Regions from separate parts of the Methylophilus sp. DMC16 genome, predicted to be linked through region 2. Evidence: predicted binding sites of a transcription regulator. Region 2 holds the regulator's gene; each other region holds the start of a gene.
The links. The regulator sigma-54, encoded in region 2, starts transcription at its own class of promoters, with help from an activator protein. The targets are predictions, from matches to a motif close to TGGCACNNTTCCTGCT.
Positions count from the first base shown of each region.

Region 1: ACT53D_RS07055 (CmpA/NrtA family ABC transporter substrate-binding protein) is a predicted target of sigma-54. The motif match lies at 3,318-3,333, and genes of this name have one in related genera.
Region 3: ACT53D_RS08335 (pilin) is a predicted target of sigma-54. The motif match lies at 1,566-1,581, and genes of this name have one in related genera.
Region 4: glnA (type I glutamate--ammonia ligase) is a predicted target of sigma-54. The motif match lies at 3,649-3,664, and genes of this name have one in related genera.

Region 1 covers NZ_JBQUZC010000001.1:1,504,557-1,510,630, reverse strand. The annotation lists gene ACT53D_RS07065 (ABC transporter ATP-binding protein) at 1-761, opposite strand, end outside; gene ntrB (nitrate ABC transporter permease) at 798-1,733, opposite strand; gene ACT53D_RS07055 (CmpA/NrtA family ABC transporter substrate-binding protein) at 1,754-3,055, opposite strand; gene ACT53D_RS07050 (bifunctional protein-serine/threonine kinase/phosphatase) at 3,400-5,190, opposite strand; gene cynS (cyanase) at 5,196-5,639, opposite strand; gene ACT53D_RS07040 (formate/nitrite transporter family protein) at 5,702-6,074, opposite strand, start outside.
Region 2 covers NZ_JBQUZC010000003.1:87,619-93,692, forward strand. The annotation lists gene tyrS (tyrosine--tRNA ligase) at 1-1,109, shown strand, start outside; gene ACT53D_RS11870 (RNA polymerase factor sigma-54) at 1,155-2,699, opposite strand; gene lptB (LPS export ABC transporter ATP-binding protein) at 2,706-3,449, opposite strand; gene lptA (lipopolysaccharide transport periplasmic protein LptA) at 3,458-4,072, opposite strand; gene lptC (LPS export ABC transporter periplasmic protein LptC) at 4,131-4,754, opposite strand; gene ACT53D_RS11890 (KpsF/GutQ family sugar-phosphate isomerase) at 4,780-5,781, opposite strand; gene ACT53D_RS11895 (cation:proton antiporter) at 6,006-6,074, shown strand, end outside.
Region 3 covers NZ_JBQUZC010000002.1:45,778-51,851, reverse strand. The annotation lists gene ACT53D_RS08345 (alpha/beta hydrolase) at 1-612, opposite strand, end outside; gene ACT53D_RS08340 (pilin) at 708-1,067, opposite strand; gene ACT53D_RS08335 (pilin) at 1,135-1,482, opposite strand; gene ACT53D_RS08330 (SRPBCC family protein) at 1,931-2,476, opposite strand; gene ACT53D_RS08325 (YVTN family beta-propeller repeat protein) at 2,675-3,694, opposite strand; gene ACT53D_RS08320 (RNA pyrophosphohydrolase) at 3,872-4,420, shown strand; gene msrA (peptide-methionine (S)-S-oxide reductase MsrA) at 4,435-4,950, opposite strand; gene gap (type I glyceraldehyde-3-phosphate dehydrogenase) at 5,114-6,074, shown strand, end outside.
Region 4 covers NZ_JBQUZC010000002.1:679,835-685,908, forward strand. The annotation lists gene ntrC (nitrogen regulation protein NR(I)) at 1-219, opposite strand, end outside; gene glnL (nitrogen regulation protein NR(II)) at 236-1,339, opposite strand; gene ACT53D_RS11370 (DUF4124 domain-containing protein) at 1,449-1,940, opposite strand; gene glnA (type I glutamate--ammonia ligase) at 2,067-3,476, opposite strand; gene ACT53D_RS11380 (rhodanese-like domain-containing protein) at 3,843-4,292, shown strand; gene aroE (shikimate dehydrogenase) at 4,304-5,122, shown strand; gene mtgA (monofunctional biosynthetic peptidoglycan transglycosylase) at 5,137-5,823, shown strand; gene ACT53D_RS11395 (Lrp/AsnC family transcriptional regulator) at 6,068-6,074, opposite strand, start outside.

The DNA of each region.
Region 1 (6,074 bases), on a different contig from region 2:
CTGCGCAGATGGGTATACGCCGGGTCTTCCACCAGCTCCAGGCGTTTGCGCGGACGGGGTAAATCGACCGTCAGGATTTCACCGATGGTGGCTGCCGGGCCGTTGGTCATCATGACGATGCGGTCAGACAGCAACACGGCTTCGTCCACATCGTGCGTCACCATGACGGCAGTACAGCCAGAACGTGCCATGATGGCCATCAGTTCGTCTTGCAGGCCGGCACGGGTCAATGCATCCAGTGCGCCAAACGGCTCGTCCAGTAGTAGCACTTTGGGCTCCATGGCCAGGGCACGGGCAATGCCTACCCGCTGCTTCATGCCGCCAGAGATTTCATTCGGGCGTTTTTCCATGGCGTGGCTTAAGCCCACCAGCTCCAGTGCCGCGCGCGTACGTTCTGCCAGTTGCGGCTTACTCTCGGTGGCAGCAAACACGCGTTCCACCGCCAGATAGACGTTTTCAAAACAGGTCAGCCATGGCAGCAGGGAGTGGTTCTGGAACACCACGGCGCGTTCAGGGCCAGGTTTGGCAATTTCGCGGCCGGCACAAAACAAATAGCCGTCTGTCGGTTGCAGCAAGCCGGCAATCAGGTTGAGCACGGTAGATTTGCCACAGCCGGAGTGGCCGATGATGGAGATGAATTCCCCTTCCTGGATAGACAGGTTGATGTCTTTCAAGGCCTGGAAACTGCCTTTTTTGGTGTTGAAAATCATGTTGACGTTTTCAATCAACACATAGCGGTCTTGTTTTACAGCGGTGGTCATGATCAGAGTCCTTTTCCAGTCAATCAGGCGTCGTGGTTATTCGTAGCTATAGCGTTTGGCCAGCATGACCAGGCACTGTTCCAGCAACAGGCCGACGATGCCCACAATGAAAATCGCGATGATGATGTGCTCAACGTTCAGGTTGTTCCATTCATCCCACACCCAGAAGCCAATGCCCACGCCGCCGGTCAGCATTTCTGCCGCCACAATCACCAGCCAGGCGGCACCGATAGAGAGACGCACACCGGTCATCATGTAAGGCATGACATAGGGCAGCAGGATTTTGGTGATGACTTTCCACTCGGACAGGTTCAGTACCTTTGCCACGTTCATATAGTCTTGCGGCACTTTGCTGACACCAACGGCGGTGTTGATAATCATGGGCCAGACCGCGGTGATGAAAATCACCCAGATTGCGGCCGGGTTGGCCGCTTTGAATACCAGCAGGCCGATCGGCAACCAAGCCAGTGGGGATACCGGCTTGAGCAGGCTGATAATCGGCGCCGCCATTTTTGACATAAAGGCATAGCGGCCGATGATAAAACCCATGGGGATGCCGACAATCGCTGCCAGCGCAAAGCCAGTGGCGACGCGTTTGAGCGAGTTCAGGATGTTCCAGCCGATGCCCATGTCATTCGGGTTGTTGATATAAAACGGGTCGCTAAACAGCTCCACCGCCGAATGCCAGGTCTGCACCGGTCCTGGCAAACCCTGAGTCAGGGCGGCCACGGTAGACCAGATGGCGCCAAAGATCAGCAAGCCAATCACAGGCGGCAACAGTCCTTCAAAGACACGTTTGGCCATTGCCGCCCATGCCCCGGCTTTTTTGCTTGCCGGGGTGGCTGCTGTTGCGGTGGCCGAGAGAGGGCTCACCACCGCGACAACCGGTTTTGCTTGCTTGGCTGGCATTGCTTTGGCAGCCTGCTCACTGTTTTGCATGATTTTTTCCTTGTTAAAGCTGACGACACTCATGGTGACTCTCCTTGAAAGAATTACGCTTTAACCTTGAAGCTGTTGGCATAGGCTTTGGGATCTTTACCATCCCAGACCACGCCGTCAATCAGCTTGCTGCTGCGCATCACGTCTGTTGGCACGCTAATGCCCAGAGATTTGGCGGCTTCGGTATAAATATCAATGCGGTTCACCTTTTTCGCCACGCCGAGGTAATCCGGGTCAGACTTGAGCAAGCCCCAGCGTTTGTGTTGGGTCAGGAACCACATGCCGTCTGACAGGTAAGGGAAGCTGACCTTGCCGTCATTGAAGAACTTCATATAGTTGGGGTCTTCCCATTTTTTGCCGATACCATTGTCGTAGTGGCCGAGGAAGCGACCTTCAATCACTTCTTCTGGCGCATTGACATAGGCTTTGCCTGCGATCAACTTGGCCACTTCGGCACGGTTTTTGGTCGCATCAATGTAGCGTGAGGCTTCGAGGATGGCTTTGGTTAACGCCAGCGCGGTATTCGGGTTCTTGGCGATAAAGTCAGCGGTGGTGCCCAACACTTTTTCCGGGTGGTCTACCCAGATATCTTGTGAGGTGGCGACGGTGTAGCCGATCTTGTCGTAAATGGCACGGGCGTTCCAGGGTTCGCCCACGCAGTAGCCATCCATATTGCCAATCCGCATGTTGGCGACCATTTGTGGCGGCGGTACGACGATGGTTTTCACGTCCTGCATCGGGTTGATGCCATAAGTCGCCAGCCAGTAGTACAACCACATGGCGTGCGTGCCGGTGGGGAAGGTCTGGGCGAAGGTAAAGTCGCGGTTTTCGTTATCCAGCAAACGTTTCAGCGTCGCGCCACTGGTGACGCCTTTTTCCTTAAGCTGGTTAGCCAGCGTGATGCCCTGGCCGTTGTTGTTCAGCGTCATCAGCACGTTCATGTCTTTTTGCTGGCCGCCGATGCCCATTTGGACGCCGTAGATCAGGCCATACAACACATGTGCAGCATGCAATTCACCATTGACCAGCTTGTCACGTACGCCTGCCCACGAAGCTTCTTTAGACGGCACAATCTTGATGCCATATTTTTTATCAAAGCCCATTTGCGCGGCGACAATAATCGGCGCACAGTCCGTCAGCGGGATAAAGCCCACTTTCACTTCGGTGATTTCTGGCGCATCCGAGCCTGCCGCCCAAGCCTGGCTACGGATGGCGGAAGGCACCATGTTCATCATGGCGGCAGCACCAAACGCGCCTGCCAGCGTATTCATAAAGAAATGGCGGCGTTGCTGGTTCACCTGGTCAACCGGCGTTGCCTCGGTGGGGGATACATTTTTTTTGTCAGAACTGCTCATGTCGGCTCCTTGAGATTTGATTCGAAAAAGGGGTTCGGAAAATACAAAACAAAAAAGGCGTCCTGAATGCAGACCGTGGTCTACACTCAGGACGCCTTTGTCCTTTTGCTTGCAAGCCCTTTTGCTAAAAGGCTGCGGTACTTACATTAATTTAATAACGGGTATAACTCAGTTGTTAGGCAAATTACCTGATATCAGGCATTTGCCACGGAGCATATTTGACAGGATCGCCGTTGATCCAGCTTGCTCTTAGATAAGCACTAGCAAACGGCATGCCAACTTTATTTTATTTTTAAGTGATTGAATTTTAATGAAAATATTAGTTTCTTTTGTAAAGGGGCATATTATTGCCGGGCATAGTTGCACTGCTTTCGTGCGAACTGCTCAACATTGGCGCATGACTTGGGCTGGTGTGCGAGGAGCCCGAGCAACAGGATGACCATACACGCCAGTAATAGACTTAAGCCACGCCAAAAGGCCAGCGGATGACGTTCCAGCAAAGGCGGATGGGCATGACGCAGAAAGGCTGCATTCGGTTTACGCAGGTCAAATAAGAATTCAGAGGCCTGCGCATAACGTTTTTCTGCCTGCGGGTGCACGGCACGGGCGATGGCGGCGTCGACCCAGGCCGGAAACGCCGGTTGTGTATAGCGAATCTCCCGGTAATACAAACGTGACAGGTGTTGCGGATGTTTTACCTTCGCGACCTCTGTCCCATAGGGCAGTTTGCCTGTGAGGCACTGGTAAGTGATCACCCCCAAGGCATAAATATCCGATTGCGGCGTTGCTGGCCATCCCAGAAACTGTTCTGGCGCCGAGTATTGCAGCGTGCCAGGCAAGGTTACCGTGCTTTCTAGCTCGCTCATTTCTTCGAGACCAGCCACGCTCACGGCCCCAAAATCAATCAAGGTGATCTGGCCATCGGTATCGACCAGGATATTTTGCGGCTGCAAGTCGCGGTAGACCATCTCCAGTCGATGAAAGGCTTCCAGGGCGCTGGTGATCTGTTCCACCAGTTGGCGGACGGTCTCTAGGGATGGTTGCGGGTGATCCAGCAGCCATTGTTGTAAGGTTTGCCCCGGCACATAGTGCATCACACTATATAAAAACTTGCGCGGAGAAGCTGACGTATACGGCCGTAATATATGGCGATGGCTGATGCGCCTGGCCACCCATTCTTCGAGGTAAAAACGTTCCAGTGCCTGTGCATCGGCGGACAGGTCCACCGATGGGACTTTGAGGGCAACCTGGGTGCCCGTTTGCAGGTCACGTGCCAGGTAAACATGGCTGCGGTGGCTATGATGCAGGCAACGCAAAATATGGTAACCATCAAACGGCTTACCTTCTTCTATGGCCGGGGCAAAGGGGAGTGCCTGCATGCTTTGTGTCAGCGAGGCCATGTCATGGTCGGGCAGTTGTAACAAGCGCACCGCCAGTGCTGTCAGGTTATCCTCGCTACCGCGTGCATGCGCGAGTTTAACCCAGTGCTGGCAGAGACGATTGAGGTCGCTGGCGGTTTGGATATCCTGCAAGATTTCTTCTGAGGTCAGGTGTTCAAATACGCCATCAGACATCAATAAATAAACATCGCCTGCTTCCGCGGCCTCGCTGTGATAATCAATTTCTGGTTGCGGGCTCATGCCCAGGGCGCGTGCCAGATAGCTATGTTGATCATCGACCCAGAAACGGTGGTCTTCGGTTAGGCATTGCAATTGCTGGTCACGGAGACGGTAAATGCGCGTATCGCCCAGATGAAATACATGGATAGCCCGTGATTTAATGATCAGGGCGCTAAAGGTACAGACGTAGCCTCTGTTTTTGTCAAAACGATAAGGGCTGCGAAACGTCTGCGCATTGAGTGTGGCATTAATACTGCGTAAGACTTGCAACCCACCAGACTTGACTGACCATTCTACAGGGGTGAGCGCGTAATCTTGTATAAACTGCTGAATGGCCAGCGTACTAGCCTGGTCGCTGACATCGCTGCTACTGATGCCATCGGCAATGGCAAATACCCAACCTTTGCCAGTAGCAGGCGGGCTGTCTTGTGTGGTGAGGCCGAACGCATCCTGATTGACTGGTTTGCGTCCGGCCTCGGAGCAGGCGCCGCTTTCTATCTGCAAAGAGGCAGGCATGCCGTTTAGTAAGACTTGTAAGGCAGGAACTTGCCGCTCATGGTGATTTTGACGCGATCGCCTTTAGGGTCGGCTTCGCGTTGCAAATCCATATTAAAGTCAATGGCGCTCATGATGCCATCGCCAAACTCTTCGTGAATCAAGGCCTTAAATGTGGTGCCGTAGACGCTGATCAGTTCGTAAAAGCGATAAATTAATGGATCGGAGGGCACCGCAGTGGGTAACGATCCTTTATAAGGTACCACTTGTAGTTGGCTTATGGCTTCTCCAGGCAGTTGTAGCAGTTTTCCCAAGGTATTGGCTTGTTCGGCAGAGAGGGTCATTTGGCCAAGTAGGGCGGCCGTTGTCCATTCCTTGCTCAAACCAATGGCCTCAGCAAGTGTTTTCCAGGACAGTTGCAAGGCATTTTTTTGTAACACTATCAGTTCTGTGACTTCATCTCTTGTCATGATTAACTCCATTGATATCGTGTGGGACGGGCTCACTGCCACGACGAGCAGGCGAGCATTGTTTACAGTTTACGTTTGGGTTGTGTGCGCACATGGGTGGTATACAGCGTCAGGCCGGTAAAGGCCAGGCCGCCCACCAGATTGCCAAGCGCAGTCGGGATTTCATTCCATACCAGATAGTCTGCAATCGAAAAATTGCCGCCCATGATCAAAGCAAATGGAAACAGAAACATATTGACGACCGAGTGCTCAAAGCCCATGAAAAAGAACAAAAAGATTGGCATCCACATGGCGATCACCTTGCCGCTGACGTTGGTTGAAATCATGGCCCCCACCACGCCCAGCGACACCATCCAGTTGCACAACATGCCACGGATAAAAATGGTGATCCAGCCATCCAGGCCATATTTGGCGTAGCCCAGTGTTCTGGCCTCG
Region 2 (6,074 bases):
CAGGCAAGCCGTTACGTGTGAAAGCAGGCTTTGACCCTACCGCGCCCGACTTGCACCTGGGTCATACCGTCCTCATTAATAAATTGCGCCAGTTGCAGGATCTGGGCCATCAGATTTTATTCCTGATCGGTGACTTTACCGGCATGATTGGTGACCCAACGGGCAAAAGCGCCACCCGTCCACCCTTAACCGTGGAGCAGGTCAAGGCCAACGCCGATACCTATGCCGCACAAGTCTTCAAAATACTGGATCCCACCAAAACCGAGATTGTTTTTAACTCCAACTGGTTAAGTGAACTCGGTGCGGCGGGGATGATCAAGCTGGCTGCCAGCCATACCGTGGCCCGCATGCTGGAGCGGGATGACTTCTCCAAACGCTTCAAGGGTAATCAACCGATTGCGATTCACGAGTTTCTGTACCCGTTACTGCAAGGATATGATTCGGTGGCCCTGCAAGCGGATCTTGAGCTCGGTGGTACCGACCAGAAGTTTAACCTGCTCATGGGGCGTGAGTTGCAAAAGCAGGCCGGCCAGTCGCAGCAATGTGTGCTGATGATGCCGTTGCTGGAAGGGTTGGATGGCGTCAATAAAATGTCTAAATCACTCGGGAACTACATTGGCATTAGCGAGGCGCCAGAGACTATTTTTGCCAAGATCATGTCGATTTCAGATGAACTGATGTGGCGCTATATTGATTTGCTGTCTTTTGCGACGCTGGAAAACATTGCCGAATGGAAGGCGCAAGTCGCCAGTGGCGCAAACCCCCGCAATATCAAGGTCGGCTTCGCGCAGGAAATTGTGGCGCGTTTCCATGGTCAAGCCGCGGCTGAAAAAGCCTTGCAGGACTTCCAGACCCGTGCCAAAGGCGGCATCCCGGATGACGTGCCCGAAGTTGAAGTGACCATTGAAGGCGAGAGCATCGGCATTAGCCAATTGTTAAAACAGGCGGGCCTGGTTGAAAGCACCAGTGAAGCCATGCGCGCAGTGCAGCAAGGCGGCGTCAAGCTCGACAGCGTCAAGGTGGATGATAAGAATCTGCCTTTGACAAAAGGCGTGACAGTGATCGCACAGGTGGGCAAACGTAAATTTGCCAAGATCACAATCAGGTGATTTGAGCTGAGAAACAAAAAAGGCCGCATCTGCGGCCTTTTTTGTTTAGAGCGTTTTGCGCAAGTTCGCGGGAGGAATATTCAGGGACTCGCGATATTTGGCTATGGTACGGCGGGCAACGACGATGCCTTGTTGTGCCAGTGTGTCGGTGATCTGGTTGTCCGACAAAGGCTTTTTCGGGTTTTCTTCGGCCACCATTTGCTTGATCAAGGCGCGGATGGCGGTGGCAGAGCAGGAGCCGCCTGCATCTGTGGCCACTGAGCTGCCAAAGAAGTATTTGAGTTCATAGACGCCACGCGGTGTGAGCATATACTTATGCGTGGTGACGCGGGAAACTGTGCTTTCATGCAAGTCGAGTTCTTCGGCGATTTCACGCAGTACCAGTGGCCGCATGGCAATTTCACCATGTTCAAAGAAGTTGCGCTGGCGATCTACAATGGCTTGTGACACGCGCAAAATGGTCGAGAAGCGCTGCTGGATATTTTTAATCATCCACTTGGCTTCCTGCATCTGGCTTTGCAGGTATTGGCCTGAACTCTCGCGGTTGCGCTTGAGGATGTCCGCATACATCTGGTTGATGCGCAGTTTGGGGATCACGCCATCATTTAAGGAGGCGACCCAAATACCCTTGATCTTTTTAACCACCACATCGTGCTGGATAAAGTGATCGTGACTAAAGCTGGAAAACTCGCTGCCGGGTCTGGGGTTTTGCTGGCGGATCAGGTGCTGCGCCGCCTTGAGTACCGCTTCATCGCAACCAAGCACCTTGCGCAGTTTGACAAAGTCTTTGTTGGCCAGCAGCGCCAGGTGGTCTTTGGCAATGGCAATGGCGGTTTGCAAGTGTGGCGTTTCTTGCGGCAAACGCGTCAGTTGCAAGAGCAGGCACTCGCGTAAATCGCGCGCACCAACGCCTACAGGGTCCAGGTTCTGGATCAGTTTGAGTGCGGTTTCCAGTTCCAGCAGCTCGACCTCAAGTTCGAGTGGCAAGTGCTCCACAATCTCCTGCAGATCTTGCTCCAGATAGCCATCATCAGTGATGCTATCCAGTAGCAGTTTGACCAGGCTCATGTCACGTTGCGATAAATGTGCCAGTTGTATCTGATCAATCAGATGCTCGCGCAAACTGATGCTGGTGGTTTCCTGTCTGGAAAAGTCACTGTCTTCGTCTTCCTGATGATTGCGTCCGGCTTCGTCCCAGTTGCTGGTGCTGCCAAACTCTTCATAATCATCTTCAAACTCTGGCGGCGTGAATTCCTCGTTTAAATTGGGCAGGTCGCTCTCGCTCCCGCCCAGCTCATCGTGCAAGTCTTCACGCAGACTTTCTGCCGGTGCGGTGATCTCTTGCTGCGTTGCCATGTCAAACGAGCTGGCATCTGTCGGCTCAGCTTCTACAGTGGGGGGAGGCGGTGTGTTATCTTCAAACTCGCCTTCTTCACCGTCTGACATTTCCAGTAACGGGTTTTCCTGCAGGATGGTTTCCAGTTCCTGGTTCAGTTCCAGCGTGGAAAGTTGCAGCAAACGGATCGATTGCTGCAGCTGCGGCGTCAGCGCCAGATTTTGCGAAATACGTAATTGCAGGTTCTGTTTCATGACGGATTACAGCCTAAAATTCTTGCCCAGATACACTTCACGCACACCTTCGTTCTGAATGATTTCATCGGGCGTGCCTGCTGCAAACACAGCGCCTTCATTGACAATATAAGCGCGGTCACAGATGTCCAGCGTTTCGCGCACATTGTGGTCGGTGATTAAAATACCAATATTCTGACTGCTCAGGTAGCGGATGATTTTCTGGATTTCGATCACCGCAATCGGATCAATCCCGGCGAACGGTTCATCCAGCAAAATAAATTTAGGGTCTGTGGCCAGGCAGCGCGCAATTTCAACGCGTCGACGTTCGCCGCCAGACAAGCTGACGGCCTGACTGTTGCGGATGTGCTGGATATGCAATTGATCCAGCAAGGACTCAAGCCTCGCCTCACGCTGCTCTTCCGTATAGGGACGGGTTTCAAGAATGGCGAGGATGTTGTCGGTTACGCTGAGCTTGCGGAAAATGGATGCTTCTTGGGGCAGATAAGCCAGGCCCATGCGCGCGCGCTCATGCATGGGCGCGCGGCTCACGTCGGCGCCATTCAGCGTAATGTTGCCTTCATCCAGTGCAACCAACCCGACAATCATGTAAAAGCTGGTGGTTTTGCCTGCCCCGTTGGGACCCAGCAAGCCGATCACTTCGCCACTGCGTAACTCAAGCGTCGTGTTTTTGACCACGGTACGGCCCTGATAGGTTTTTTTCAGGCGGTTAACCTGCAAATGGTTCTGATCTGCTGCCATGGTTTCCATCTTTATGCTTACTCTTTGCCTTGCTCACCAGTGTTTTCGGCAGGGGCAGGTTCGACCTTGAGTTGCAAGGAGCGATTCATCCGTAACCCCTGTTGAGAGGTTGGCTTGTTGTCAATGACAGGTGGTGTGGTTTTATTTTTAGGCTGTATGGTGGCCTTGACGCGGCTGCCAGCCGTCCCGTTCGGGTTGGCTTTGGTGCCGCCAATCACCTCGGCATACTCGGCGTTGGCGTCGTAGCTGATGTAGTCCCCGGTCACGATGTCTTCACCACGTTTAACCCAGGCATTGGTATACAGTTGCACTTTATCCATGCGGGCGTTGTATTCGATACGTTGACCACTGCCTTGCATCCACTCGTCTTTACCGGTACGTTTTTGCTTGAATGTGGTGGGGTTGCCGGTACAGGTGCTATGTTGAAAGCCGTCCTGATCCTCGCGTACGATCATTTTGTCCGCCTTGATTTGCAAAGTGCCCTGATTAAGAATCACGTTGCCCGTGTAGATACTGATTTTTTTAGCATCGTTCACGGTCACGGTATCCGCTTCAAGCTCTATCGGTTGATCTCGGTCAGATTCTTCGGCCAGCACACTCAGCGGCATGGACAATAGCGCCCATACGCTCATGCAGATCGCTAAAAATAAGGGCTTGTGCGTGTTCAACTCATTTCTCCATAATCAACGGTCATTGGCGTTCTGTGTTTGACGCCTGGGCCGGGCTTGCCAAATTGCTGGCGACGGGTGGACGCTCATAATGCACATGCACCCGGTTAAACAATTGCATGGTATCAGCCCGGTTATCAAAACGCATGCCCGTGCCTGTAATCACTGTCGCCGGTTTTTGGCGGATGATCACCGACTGGTCTGTGTGTGCCACCTCGGTATCCGGCTCCAGCCAAAGCCGCTCGGTTTGCATTTGTGTTTCTGGCTTGGTGGCAGAGGCTTGGCGGATCACCTTGACCTGATTGCTAAACTCCACCAGTTTACCATTGGCAGAAACACGTCCATGCTGACCATAAATTTGCGTGTAAGGCTTGTTCAGGCCAAACTGGGTAAAGCGTGGCCGCTGCAATTCTGTATAGTCATTGGCAGGAAAGTGGCGCATTTTTGCGGCCGCCAGCACATATTTGGTATTGCCGGACGCATCCGTGCGGGTACTCACAAAGTTGTACAACATGTAGTCCGGCGCTTGGCGATTAAGTATGTTCATTTTGAGTGCTTGCTCTTGTACATTCTGGTTAATCCAGAAGGTCAGCAGCGCCAGCAACAGCATTAACGCAATCGGCAACAAAATGGGGTGTTTAAGCATGCCTGAATTCTAATGCCTGTTTAAGCTAAACGACTTTGGCTTTCAATAAGTCATGCATATTGAATGCCCCTACCAACTGCCCTTGGGCATCTACTGCCAAAAAGCCATTTATTTTGTGCTGCTCCATCATGTTAACTGCTTCAACCGCCATCTGATTCGTCTCCAGCAAATACGGCTGTTTGTTCATCACGGTATCAATGGATGCCTGTGGATTGTTCTTGCCCTGCATAAACAAGCGGCGCAAATCGCCATCGGTAAAAATGCCTATTGGGCGTTGCGCGTGGTCCACAATAGCCGTGAAGCCCATGCCCTTAAGTGAAATTTGCGTGATGGCTTCCTGAATGGAGGCGTGTTGATCAATTTGGGGCACGGCCGCGCCGGTACGCATGACATCCCTGATGCGCACCAGTAGCCGTCTGCCCAAGCTGCCACCGGGATGCGAACGGGCGAAGTCTTCGGCAGTGAACTCACGCAAATCGAGCACGCAGAGTGCTAAAGCATCGCCAAGGGCCAAGGCCGCTGTCGTGCTGGCTGTGGGAGCCAAGCCGAGTGGGCAAGCCTCATGGCTCACGGCAGCACTCAAATGCACTTCCGACTCACGTGACAAGGTGGAGTCTTCGCTGCCCGTGATGCTCAACACCCGAGCACCGATGCGGCGGATCGCCGGCAAAATATTAATAATTTCATCACTCTCGCCAGAGTTGGACAGCGCGATCACCACATCTTCTGCCGTAATCATGCCCAAGTCGCCGTGGCTGGCCTCGGCCGGGTGCATGAAAAACGCCGGTGTGCCGGTACTGGCCAAGGTGGCCGCAATTTTGCCGCCGATATGGCCGGATTTGCCCATGCCCGTGACCACCACCCGGCCCTTGCAGGCCAGAATCATATGGACGGCGGCCTCAAAAGCCGAGCCAATGCGGTCTGCCAGATGCCTGATCTCATCGGCTTCGTGCAACAACACCCCTCGTGCGCGCGACACGATATCGGGTGTTTTAACAAGATGGATGCCGGAATTTGCTGTCATCATGGCGGGTAAGTATAACAAGCGAGTTGCCTGACAATAAAGTAAAACACCCTTTTTTTACGGTTTTTTTATTCTCAGGCACATTTTTTGCATAAAACAAAGTTTTGTGGCACGATGCATCATCCTGAAACAATTGCGTTTCATAATAGACCTTGACCCTTCAGCGCTGGCTGATGGCGATCAAACCCCTGTTTGACCGGCTTGGTATAAATGCGTTAGAGCTTTGCATGTTTGATTCCCTGATACATCTTTTATTACTGCTGACCAGCTCGGTCTTCGCCGTGGGCTTGTTCCGC
Region 3 (6,074 bases), on a different contig from region 2:
ATCGTTGATCTCTTCGTCGCAAACACTATGCGGCATATCGTATTCATGCCATTCCACCGCATAGCCTGTGGCCTCCAGTGTTTGCCGCGAAGCTTGCGCGGTTGCCATGGTAATTACGCTATCAAAACGGCCATGCGCCATCCAGATCGGGCACTGCTGGTTGGCTGGGTGTTTTTCTTGGGAGAGTTGACTCTTTAAGGGTAAGTATGTGGAAAGCGCCAGTACGCCTGCCAAAGTTTGTGGAAAACGCGTTGCCGTATGCAAAGCCATCGCGCCGCCTTGCGAGAATCCTGCCAGTAAAATGCGGTGCGCCGGAATCCCCTGCGCAATTTCGGCTTCTATCATCGCATTTAATGTCGCTTGCATGCTTTTAATCCCGACTTCATCTTGCGGGCTACCCGGCTGTAGCCCAAAAATGTCATACCAGGCACGCATTTCGTAGCCATTGTTGAGAGTGACGGGACGGTAAGGGGCATGAGGTAGGATAAATTTGATGTGTGGCAGGTTGAGCATTTGTACCACAGGCTCAAAGTCGTGGCCGTCGGCACCTAGGCCGTGTAACCAGAGTACGGTTGAGCTACAATTTTTATTTACAGCAAGCTGTTCTAACATTGTTTTTAAATTCAAATCAGTTCCGTTGAAGCGCTGCTATCTTGTTTAAGATTTGCTTAAAATGCATTTATTCAAGTCTGTTAAGTTATAAATTCTCAAGGAGAGTTTGTTGTAATAAGACAAGGAGTACCAGCGCTTAAATTACAAGAAATAATGGCGTTGCCAGGTGAGTGAGTTCTAGATGTGAACGTTGTTATTGTAACTACTTTAACACCATTGTTAATGTCGCTACAGGCTTTTGCAACCGGAGCTGGGATATTCGCTATGGATTTGTTCAGTTGTATGTCTGCGTAAACTCTTCTTGCATAAATGTTAGCTTCTTTCAGACATGCACCATTTGCAGCCTCTATTCTGTAAGCTTGAAAAGCGGGCACGGCCACGGCCGATAAAATGCCTATAATAGAGATCACGATCATTAGTTCAATCAGTGAGAAGCCCGTATTATGTATTTTCATCATTAAGCCTTAGTAAAAAGCCCTGTTTGAACAGGGCTTTTTCTTATTTGCTCAAGTAGATTAGATATTAAGCTTTAGGGGTCTTGGTGCAAGTTCCGCCCTTCACCAAATCACAAGAAATGGTTGCGCCAGTGCCCTCTTTTGCCGGCTCTGCTGAGAAGGATTTATCTGTCGCTAGTGGTTTAGTGATTGCCTTGCAAGCTTTAGCATTGTGATCTGGAATATCTTTGGATAATGCAATTGCTGAGTAGACTATTGTTGAGTATGCACTAGCTTCTGCCAAACAAGCGCCATCAGAAGCCTCTTTTGTGTAGTCTGAATATGCAGGAATCGCCACAGAAGCCAAAATACCAATAATGGCCACTACGATCATTAATTCAATCAGGGTAAAACCTTGTTGTGCGTGTTTTTTCATCATGTTTTCCTTCAAGTCAAGTTTAAAGTCAGTTACTTCTTTGTTTAAGTCACTGCTTTTTCAACAGTGTTGGCTAACCATAAAGCAACAGGCGTGCCAGTCTGCTTTTACTGAATGTAACTGATTGAAAAATATGAATTAAAGGGTTTTTATGCTTCATTTCTTCGAATTGAATTTAAAAAGTGCGAGCGTGGTTGTGGTTAGCCAAGCTGACAGAAAGTGACAGGCTTTGCCCATCTTTGACAGGATAGGTGATGGTTTTGGGCAGGTGGTTTGGCTAAATGCAAAAAAGGGATTGTGTGGTACACAATCCCTTTACTTGGTGCCAGTCGCTTGCTTTTGGCAGTGACTGATTTGCAAAAACAGTGTTGTTTACAACGTAAGACTTACCAGAATTTCCACCAGGGTTTACTGTTGCCTTGCGATTTTTTTCCAGAACCCTGGCTAATTACTTTCCCGATTCGGCAACCTTTTTCAGGCTTTCGAGACCTGGATCAAAAAAGTCGTCGAGCGCCTTGGTCGCGGCATCATCGTTTTGCTCAGGCTTTGGAATGTTGGAGGAATCGGCGCGAGTGTAGCTGCCTTTGACTGAAACGACGGTGTCATTGCCGTTGGCAGTCACTGTGATCATTGGGTAAAAGTTAGAAAACTGTAATGTACTTTTTTCGTAGACATATTCGTATTTAACGCGCATGCCAGCGTCATCAATGAAACGCAGTTTTTCGTACATGACGCCGCCGTTTTTCAGTTTGACGGTGCGGTAGGTGGCGTCGTCACCGTTTTCATCTTTTTTCTGCTCTACGGTGGTAGACACAACACCCGCGTGCCAGGCTTGTTCGTTACCAAAGTCTTTGACCAATGCCCATACTTTTGCAGCTGGCGCTTTGATGGTGACGCTTTTTTCAAAGCGCAAGGCCGCTGCACCGTGTGCACCAGCGGTGAGGGGGATCAAGGGCAATAAAGAAACTGCAATCATGCCTAGAAATTTTTTCATTACATATCTCCTGAAATTTACAGACTTTTAAAACGCTTTTAAAACTAAAGCTCGGCGTGGATCGGTAAGCGGTCAAAGTGTTTTAAAAAACAATCCGAGACTTTACCCAAAAATAAACTTCTTTGCGACTAATTCATTGGTCATCCTGTGAAAAAATCAAAAAATAGGTTGCTTTGGCTCTGCAGAGCCGTTTTCTTGCTATTTCGCTTCGAGAATAAATTGCCCGAAAGAGCGGCATAACTTGGGACTGCTGATCGTTTGCGTCACGGTATTGGTGAGTGCATCAATGATGGAGACATTGTCAGTACCCCAGTTGACGACCAGTACCTGATTGCTGGCCTTGTCGTATTCAATGCCCTCGGGATATTCGCCCACAGCGATGGTTTTGATGGTGTTGCCATTGGTCAAATCAATTACCGACACGCTTTCGGCGTGATTGTTGCTCACGTAAGCACGACGGCCATCTGGGCTGATCGCCACGCCATAAGGGTGCTGCCCGGTTTTGACGGTGCTGGCCTGATAGGTCTCTACATTCAGCAAGGTGAGCGTGTTGCTGACCACATTAACGACAAACACGGTTTTACCATCCGGGCTCAAGCTTAGTGCAAAGGGATGCAGGCCAACGGGCACTTGTGCAATGGTTCTCAAGGTTTTGGTATCGACCACGGTGACATCGTTACTGTCGCGGTTGGCGATAAACAGCTTTTTGTTATCCGCACTGACCAGCAAGCCGGAAGGGGTTTTGCCCGCTTTGAAGGTTTGCTGTTTTTCAGGATGCGCAGTATCCACTGCAATCACTTGCTCGCCGCCCCAATCGGCCACGTACAAGGTTTTCTCGTCGCGGCTTAAAGCAATGCCAACGGCTTGGGCGTTGACCGGAATTTCTTGCACCGTTTGTTGGGTGGCGCTATTGATCACTGACACGGTTTGGCTATTAGCGTTGCTGATATACACGCGCTGCTTTTTAGGTGCGATAGCCACCCCGACTGGGGCTTTGCCCACCGCAATGGTACGCGTGACTTGCTTGCTGGCGATGTCCAGCACGGATACGCTGTCACTGCCTTGATTGGTGATGTAAGCGAGGTTGCCCGCTAACGCGAAAATGGGCACACCAAGCAAGAGGGGGGCAAAAAACTTCATACTTGCCAACGGGAGACGGATCGAGAGCCCGGTCGTAAATCTGGTTGAAAATCGCTTGAGCATGGGCAAACAACGCATGGTCTTGTCTCTGGTTGACAGTGTTTTCGTGGGGCGCATGATGGATTTTAAATAAATTGGCGAGTCTGCTTTTGAATTTTATACACCTTGCCGGGCTTGCGCATGCTTTTGACGGTTGTCCTTTCATTAAAGGCTAAAGTGTGAAAAAATTGCATGAAATATTGAAGGCAGTTTTTTATGTTAGATCGTGATGGATACCGTCCAAACGTCGGAATTGTGCTTTGCAATACGCACAATCAGGTGTTTTGGGGCAAGCGTATCAGGGAACATGCATGGCAGTTTCCGCAAGGCGGCATCAAATATGGTGAAACGCCTGAGCAAGCCATGTATCGTGAATTGATGGAAGAGGTTGGCCTCAAGCCTGAGCACGTTAAAATTCTGGGCCGTACACGTGACTGGCTACGCTATGACGTGCCTACCAGCTGGGTCAAGCGCGAGTGGCGCGGAAGCTACAAAGGACAAAAACAGATCTGGTTTTTGTTGCGCCTGATCGGGCGTGACAGTGATGTGTCATTGCGCGCGACCGAGCATCCCGAGTTTGATGCCTGGCGCTGGAGTGAGTACTGGGTGCCGCTGGAGGATGTGATCGAATTCAAGCGCGAGGTCTATCAATTGGCCTTGAATGAATTGGCGACTTTTCTGCATCATCCTGCCAGACGCCACTATCCTAAAGCGCGCAAATCCTCGGCCGTGACCAAGCAGCCGCCCACCGTAACGCCAGAGTAATGTTCATGCCTGGTTTATGACCAGCTTGCTGTTGCGCGATCTTGCGGTAATATCCACTGCGGTCTCAGGCCGTGGCAGGTGTAGCCGTTGGGGTAACGCAGCAGATAATCCTGATGCTCCGGTTCTGCCAGCCAGAAGTCTGTCGCCGGTGTGAGTTCGGTGACAACTTTGCCGGGCCAGATGCCTGAGGCGTTCATTTCAGCAATCAATTGTTCGGCAACGGCTTTCTGTGCTCCTGACGCATAAAAAATGGCCGATCTGTAAGAGGGCCCCAAATCGTTTCCCTGGCGGTTAGGCGTGGTCGGGTCGTGAATCTGAAAGAAAAAGACCAGTAATTGCCGCAGGCTGATCTGTGCGGGATCAAATACAATCTCAATCGCCTCGGCATGGTTGCCATGATTTTTGTAAGTGGCATGGGGCACCTCTCCGCCGGTATAGCCTACCCGTGTGCTAACGATGCCAGGCAGTCTTCTGATTAAATCTTGCATGCCCCAAAAGCAGCCACCCGCCAGAATAATGTTGTCTTGCATAACCTTCCTCTTTGATCACAAGCAGCCCTGCGTGGTCAAAATGACCGGGTTTTAAATATGGGAATGCTTGAGTCGTGTATCAAATCAAACACTTACTGTCTGTCCAGTATAGTGTGTTTAGGTTAAAATACTTCATTTTAGTTCTAACAATGTTGGGGAGCATATGTCAGTCAAGGTAGGCATTAACGGGTTTGGACGGATAGGTCGCATGGCGTTGCGTGCGGCAATTGAGCAGCCAGAGTTCAGCAATATTGAAGTGGTGGCGATTAACAGCTCATATGATGTTGAATACATGATGTATTTGCTCAAGTATGACTCAGTCCATGGCCGGTTTAATGCCAAAGTAGAAGCTGACAATGGCGCGTTGGTCGTGAATGGTAAGCGTATCCATTTGACGGCTGAGCGTGACCCGAACAATATTGACTGGCGCAAAGGCGGTGCAGAGATTGTGGTGGAGTCCACCGGCGCCTTTTTGACTCAGGAAACCTGCCAGCCGCATATTCAAGGCGGTGCCAAAAAAGTAGTGCAATCTGCGCCGGGTAAAGATGATACTCCCATGTTTGTATTTGGCGTGAATCACCATGAGTATACTGGTCAGGCCATTATTTCAGCGGCTTCGTGTACCACCAACGGCTTGGCGCCTTTAGCCAAAGTCTTGCACGATAGCTTTGGTATCAAGCGTGGCCTGATGACCACCATTCATGCCGCCACTGCATCACAACTCACGGTTGATGGTACCTCCAAAAAAGACTGGCGCGGCGGTCGCAGTGTGTTTGAAAACATTATTCCTTCGAGTACAGGCGCGGCCAAGGCGGTGGGCAAGGTGATTCCTTCCCTCAACAAAAAACTCACCGGCATGTCCATGCGCGTGCCTTCTGCCGATGTGTCTGTCGTTGACCTGACCGTGGAGCTCAATAGCGAAACGACTTATGAGGCCATTTGTGCAGCCATGCAACAAGCTGCTGACGGCGCGCTGAAAGGCGTACTGGAATACACTAACGAGAAGGTGGTTTCCAGTGACTTCCGTAGCAGCCCAGCCGCCAGTGTGTTTGATGCCGATGCCGGCATTATGCTGGATCCGACCTTTGTTAAAGTGGTCGGCTGGTATGACAATGAATACGGAT
Region 4 (6,074 bases), on a different contig from region 2:
CTCGGGAAAGCGCTGCTTTACCTCGGATAAAAAGTCCAGGCCCGAGCCATTCGGCATGCGGATGTCACTGACAATGACTTGGGGTTGTTCACGATTTAAAGCGTTGAGGGCTTCTGCCGGGGATGAAAATGTTTTGAAATCAAAGTCCGTGCGGGCCAGGGCTTTTTCAAACACCCAGCGGATGGATTTGTCGTCGTCTAGGATCCAGATTGGCTTCATAGCTGTTTCTCGTGAATTATTGTACTGATGATTTTAATTGCGTACTTTCAATGGGTAGCAATATATGGAATATGGTTTTACCCGGCTGTGAATCACAGTCGATCATGCCATGGTGTTGGGTGATAAAGGTTTGCGCCAGCGCAAGGCCCAAGCCTGTGCCGCCTTCGCGACCGGATACCAGCGGGTAGAAAATGCGTTCTTTGATGCCGGCAGGGATGCCTGGGCCGTTATCAATAATCTCTAAATGAATCCCGACACGGTAACGTTTTCTGGCTAGCGTAATTTGGCGCTCAGCACGCGTGCGGAAAGTAATGCTCGCACCTTCGGTCTGGTGCTGCTGCATCGCTTGTGCCGCATTACGCGCAATATTGAGCACGGCTTGGATCAGTTTTTCGCGATCGCCAATGAGCTCCGGCAAGCTGGTATCGTAGTCGCGGATCACGCGGATATGGTTAGGCGATTCTGCCAGTAACAGACTGCGTACGCGCTCCAGCACTTCATGAATGTTGGTGGGCTCATATTTTGGCACGCGGTGTGGTGCCAGCAGTCTGTCCATGAGGCTATGTAGTCTGTCAGCCTCTTTGATAATCACCTGGGTATATTCTTTTAGGCTGGGTTGCGGCAACTCAAATTCAAGCAATTGTGCCGCACCACGCAAGCCGCCTAGCGGGTTGCGGATCTCATGCGCCAGATTCCTGAGTAATTCAGAGTTGGCTTGCTGCTGTATCAGCATGCGCTCTTCACGCGCAATACGCAATTGCTGATCCATTTGCACAAACTCCAGAATCAGCATGTCTTCCGGCGTTTGATTGAACGCGGCTGAAATAGGGGTGGCTGTGCAGGTCACGGCCGTTGTATGGCCGCGTTGGGTGGTCAGTGCAAACTCATGCTCACGATATGGGCTCTGTGTTTCTATGGCGTTAGTCACGGCCATTTGCAAAATTTCGCAATTCACAAACACGTCATGGATATGCGCCCCTTGAATCTGGTTGGCACTAAATGCAAACAGAATCTCGGCGCTGGAGTTTGCGTAAGTAACTTCTAGTTGGTTATTAAGCAAAATGACTGCCGTGGCAATATGCTCTAAACCACTAAAGCCGTTGGGAGATTTCTGTACCATGTCCTGAGCTTGTTAAAAAGAGTGAATCACGCCCTGTTTTAAAGCAAAACCCAAGCCAATTCTTACAAGAAACGTAAAAATGATTGAGCAAGCCCCCAAAATGGTGCATTTAAAGGTTGAGTTCTTTATTTAACAGCTCGATATTGCGCTCATGTGCCTGAATTTCGGCCTCAATCACTCGCAGTTTTTCTTCATACTTGGCGACATTCCTAAACGTTTTTCCATTGGCACCTCTATAGACTTCTGGCGTGTTCTGGGCTTCTTCATATAACAGGCGAGCATTCTCAAGTGCTTGTTTTTCTTGAGAAAGCTCGTTCATTAATAGCTCTCGCCGCTTTTGGTCGCGTTGATTTTGTGTCTGATTATCGACTTTGGGAAAATCGGCCGGAGAGGGTGTTCTGACATTGGCTTTTTTCTCCCTGGCAGGGGGTGGAGGCTCTGTGGTTCTGGGCCCACTAATAATGAGCTCTGCCTTGCTTTTGCCTTCGGGTTTGATATTGGTATAGGTGGTGACGCCGTTACTGTCGGTATATTTGTAAATATCTGCCCAGCTTGGGTTGCACATGAGCGCGAAGGTGCAAATGTAAAAAAGTCTTTTCATGGCAATAGTTTAGAGCAGATCGTTGAGGGTATCAACGTCTGCTCGCCTAAAAACGTTGACGGAACAGCGCGCACATAAAAAAACAGGGCAGCCTGGGCTGCCCTGTTTTAGTGCGTGCTCTTGTGATTAGCAAGAGTAGTACAGACCAAATTCCACTGGGTGTGGTGTTTGGCGCAGTTTAGTGACTTCTTCCATTTTCAATGCAATGTATGCATCAATCCAGTCGTCTGAGAAAACGCCGCCGCGTGTTAAGAACTCGCGGTCTTTATCCAGATACTCCAATGCTTGTTCCAAAGATGAACATACCGTTGGGATCAATGCATCTTCTTCTGGTGGCAGATGGTACAAGTCTTTAGTCGCTGGTTCACCTGGGTGAATCTTGTTCTGAACGCCATCCAGACCAGCCATCAACAGGGCTGAGAAAGCCAAGTATGGGTTAGCAATCGGGTCTGGGAAGCGCGCTTCAACACGACGGGCTTTATCAGAATGCACGAACGGAATACGAATCGCAGCAGAACGGTTTTTAGCGGAGTAAGCCAGTTTGACTGGTGCTTCGTAATGCGGTACCAAGCGCTTGTAGGAGTTAGTACCTGGGTTGGTAATCGCATTCAGTGCGCGCGCATGCTTGATGATGCCGCCGATGTAGTACAGAGCGAAGTCGCTCAGGCCTGCATAGCCGTTACCTGCAAACAGGTTTTTACCATCTTTCCATACGGATTGGTGAACGTGCATACCGGAGCCGTTGTCACCAAACATTGGTTTTGGCATAAATGTGGCTGTTTTACCGTAAGCATGGGCTGTGTTAGTCACTACGTATTTCAGGATTTGCGTCCAGTCAGCACGTTGTACCAAGGTCGCAAACTTAGTACCGATTTCACATTGACCTGCTGTTGCCACTTCGTGGTGGTGCACTTCAACAGGCACGCCCAGTTCTTCTAAGGTCATGACCATGGCAGAACGGATGTCGTGCAATGAATCGACAGGAGGCACTGGGAAGTAGCCGCCTTTAACGCCTGGACGGTGACCAGTGTTGCCACCCTCGAATTTTTCACCTGAGGACCAAGCGGCCTCTTCTGAGTTGATTTTCACAAAGCTACCACCCATGGTGGCATCCCATTGTACGCTGTCAAAAATGAAGAACTCTGGCTCTGGACCAAAGTAAGCAGTGTCGCCCAGGCCGCTGGATTTCAGGTAAGCTTCAGCGCGTTTTGCCAGGGAGCGTGGGTCACGGTCATAGCCTTTACCATCAGTAGGGTCTACTACGTCGCAGGTCAGAACCAAGGTTGGTTCGTCAAAAAATGGATCGATGAATGCGGTGCTTGCATCAGGCATCAATTGCATGTCAGAGGCTTGAATGCCTTTCCAGCCAGCAATGGAAGAACCATCAAAGGCGTGACCTTCGGTAAATTTATCTTCGTCGAAGGCAGACACTGGCACGGTCACGTGCTGCTCTTTACCTCTGGTGTCGGTAAAACGGAAATCAACAAATTTGATGTCGTTTTCCGCAACCAGTTTCATTACGTTTGCAACGGACATTACATTCTCCTCAGTGATCAAGATCTAAAATGATTCAACTTGCGCACGCAAAAAAGGGACATGTTGCGGATGTCCCGGAACGTGAGCAAATATAAAAACACAAACTAGCAAAACAAATAGATATGTGGAATTTTTGGTTTACGAATTCCATTGAATCTTAGGATGTAATAGTAGCAGGAAGCATGCCACCCAAAAACAGGCATTTTGCATGGATATGGGATATCTGACATAAAAAAGCAAAATCAATGGGCACTAATTAGGTGCACTGCAACAAATTGAGCACAAAAATGGTGCTAAATGTGTTTGCATGGCTTTCACAGGTATACTCGCGGTTTAACTAAGTGATTGAAAGAGTGAAGGTGTCATTTGGAGAGTGTTGAAAAAATCTTGCAACAAGCCGCTCAGCGCGCAGAAGAAAATGGCTTGACTTACGCGGGAGCCGTCACGCCGCAGGAGGCGTATGCGCTGATTAGCCAAGATCAAAATGCGGTGTTGGTGGATGTGCGCTCACGTGCCGAGTTGGAGTTGGTTGGGCGCGTGCCCATGGCGGCCCATCTGGAATGGGCGTTTTATCCAGGCATGATTGCCAATCCTGAGTTTGCCGATCAGCTACAGGCGCTGGTTGATCCTGCGCGCACCGTTGTATTTATGTGCCGCACGGGTGGCCGCAGCCATAATGCTGCCTTGCTGGCGCAAAAACTCGGATATCCCAACGCTTACAATATGCTCGAAGGCTTTGAAGGCGAAGCGAATGAGGCCAAGCAAAGAACCCTGATCAATGGCTGGAAACATGCAGGCTTGCCCTGGTCCAACTAGGTGATCTTGCTATGTCGGTTGAAAAATACGCAGTCATTGGCCACCCGATAGCACATAGCAAATCGCCGTTGATTCACCAGGCATTTGCGCTGCAATTTGGCAAGACGATTGTTTACGAAAAGGTGTTGGCACCTCTGGATGGCTTTGCGTCCACGGTGCACCAATTGCAGCAACAAGGGTATGTGGGTGCAAATGTCACGGTACCATTCAAATTTGAAGCCTATGACTTAAGCCAGACTTTATCTGAACGCGCGCAGGCGGCTGGGGCAGTGAACACCCTCAGTTTTGGCCAAACGCAAATTCAGGGCGACAATACCGATGGCTGTGGGCTGGTCAATGACATTCTCAAACATCACCAGACGGCCCTGGCCGCAAAAAAAATCTTGTTGCTGGGCGCAGGCGGCGCTGCGCAAGGCGTGATGCTGCCGTTGATTGCACAAGGCCCGGCGCAATTGACCATTGCTAACCGCACACAGGACAAGGCGCAAGCCATGCTGGATAAGTTTGCGGACGCGGGGGGGCAATGTGGCGTCTTGCTGGCCGTGACCACGTTTGCAGCACTCACCGAGACCTATGATGTGGTCATTAATGCCACTTCTGCGGGATTGTGTGAGACACCGTTACAGCTTCCATCGCATGTCTTTGGCACGCATACCCTGGCTTACGACATGATGTACGGCCGGGAGACGCCGTTTATGCAGCAGGCGCGTACCGCAGGCGCACAGGTGGCAGATGGCTTGGGTATGCTCATCGAGCAGGCGGCAGAAGCGTTTTTTATCTGGCATGGATTGCGTCCTGACACGGCCCCAGTGATTCAGACATTCCGCTAATCTTCATTTCTGTCATGAAACAAAGCATCAAGCTGTTTTTCGTCCTGTTTTTGCTCTGGGTACTGTTGTATCAGGTCTGGATACTCGCCCATATTTTGTGGTGGGTAGATCACAATCCGGACGCCACTGCCTTCATGCAGGCGCGGCTGGAAGTGATGCAAGAAAGCCATCCCGAAGCCACCATACAGCAGCAGTGGGTGCCTTACGCCAAGATCAGCAACCATTTAAAACGCGCAGTGATTGCGGCGGAAGATAGCAAATTCGTTGACCATGAAGGCTTTGACTGGGTCGGGATCGAAACCGCTTTTGAGAAAAACCTCAAGAAGGGAAAAATCGTCGCTGGCGGCTCCACCATTAGCCAGCAACTGGCCAAGAATTTGTTTTTATCCGGGCATCGCACGCCCTGGCGCAAAGCACAAGAAGCGGTGATTACCTTTATGCTGGAAAAGCTCATGACCAAGCGCAGGATTCTGGAAATCTACCTGAACGTGATTGAGTGGGGCGAGGGCGTGTTCGGGGCGCAAGCGGCGGCCAAGCATTACTTTCACGCTTCGGCCGCCAGTCTGGCACCCGCCCAAGCGGCGCGCTTGGCAGCCATGATTCCTAACCCGCGTTTTTATGATCTGCACCGCAGTACCCGCTATTTAAATCGCCACACTGCTACCATTCAGGCGCGCATGCGATTGGTCAAAATACCCTGATTTTACGGGCCTGATTTAGGCATGAACGTGAAACACGCCTGCATACAATGTTTGCTATCAATGGATTTGATACATCATTTCCATCGGCGGTGTATGCAGATGCACCGTCAGGCAGGTTGCATGTTGACCTTAGCCTTTGACAGCGAGATGTTTTACAAGGGTGTGAGGTAACGGCCAGGTAACTGGCCGTATTTTTTTGAACGCATCCACGCTTGCCTCACCAAACTTCAGTAGGTGGCCGGTATTAACTG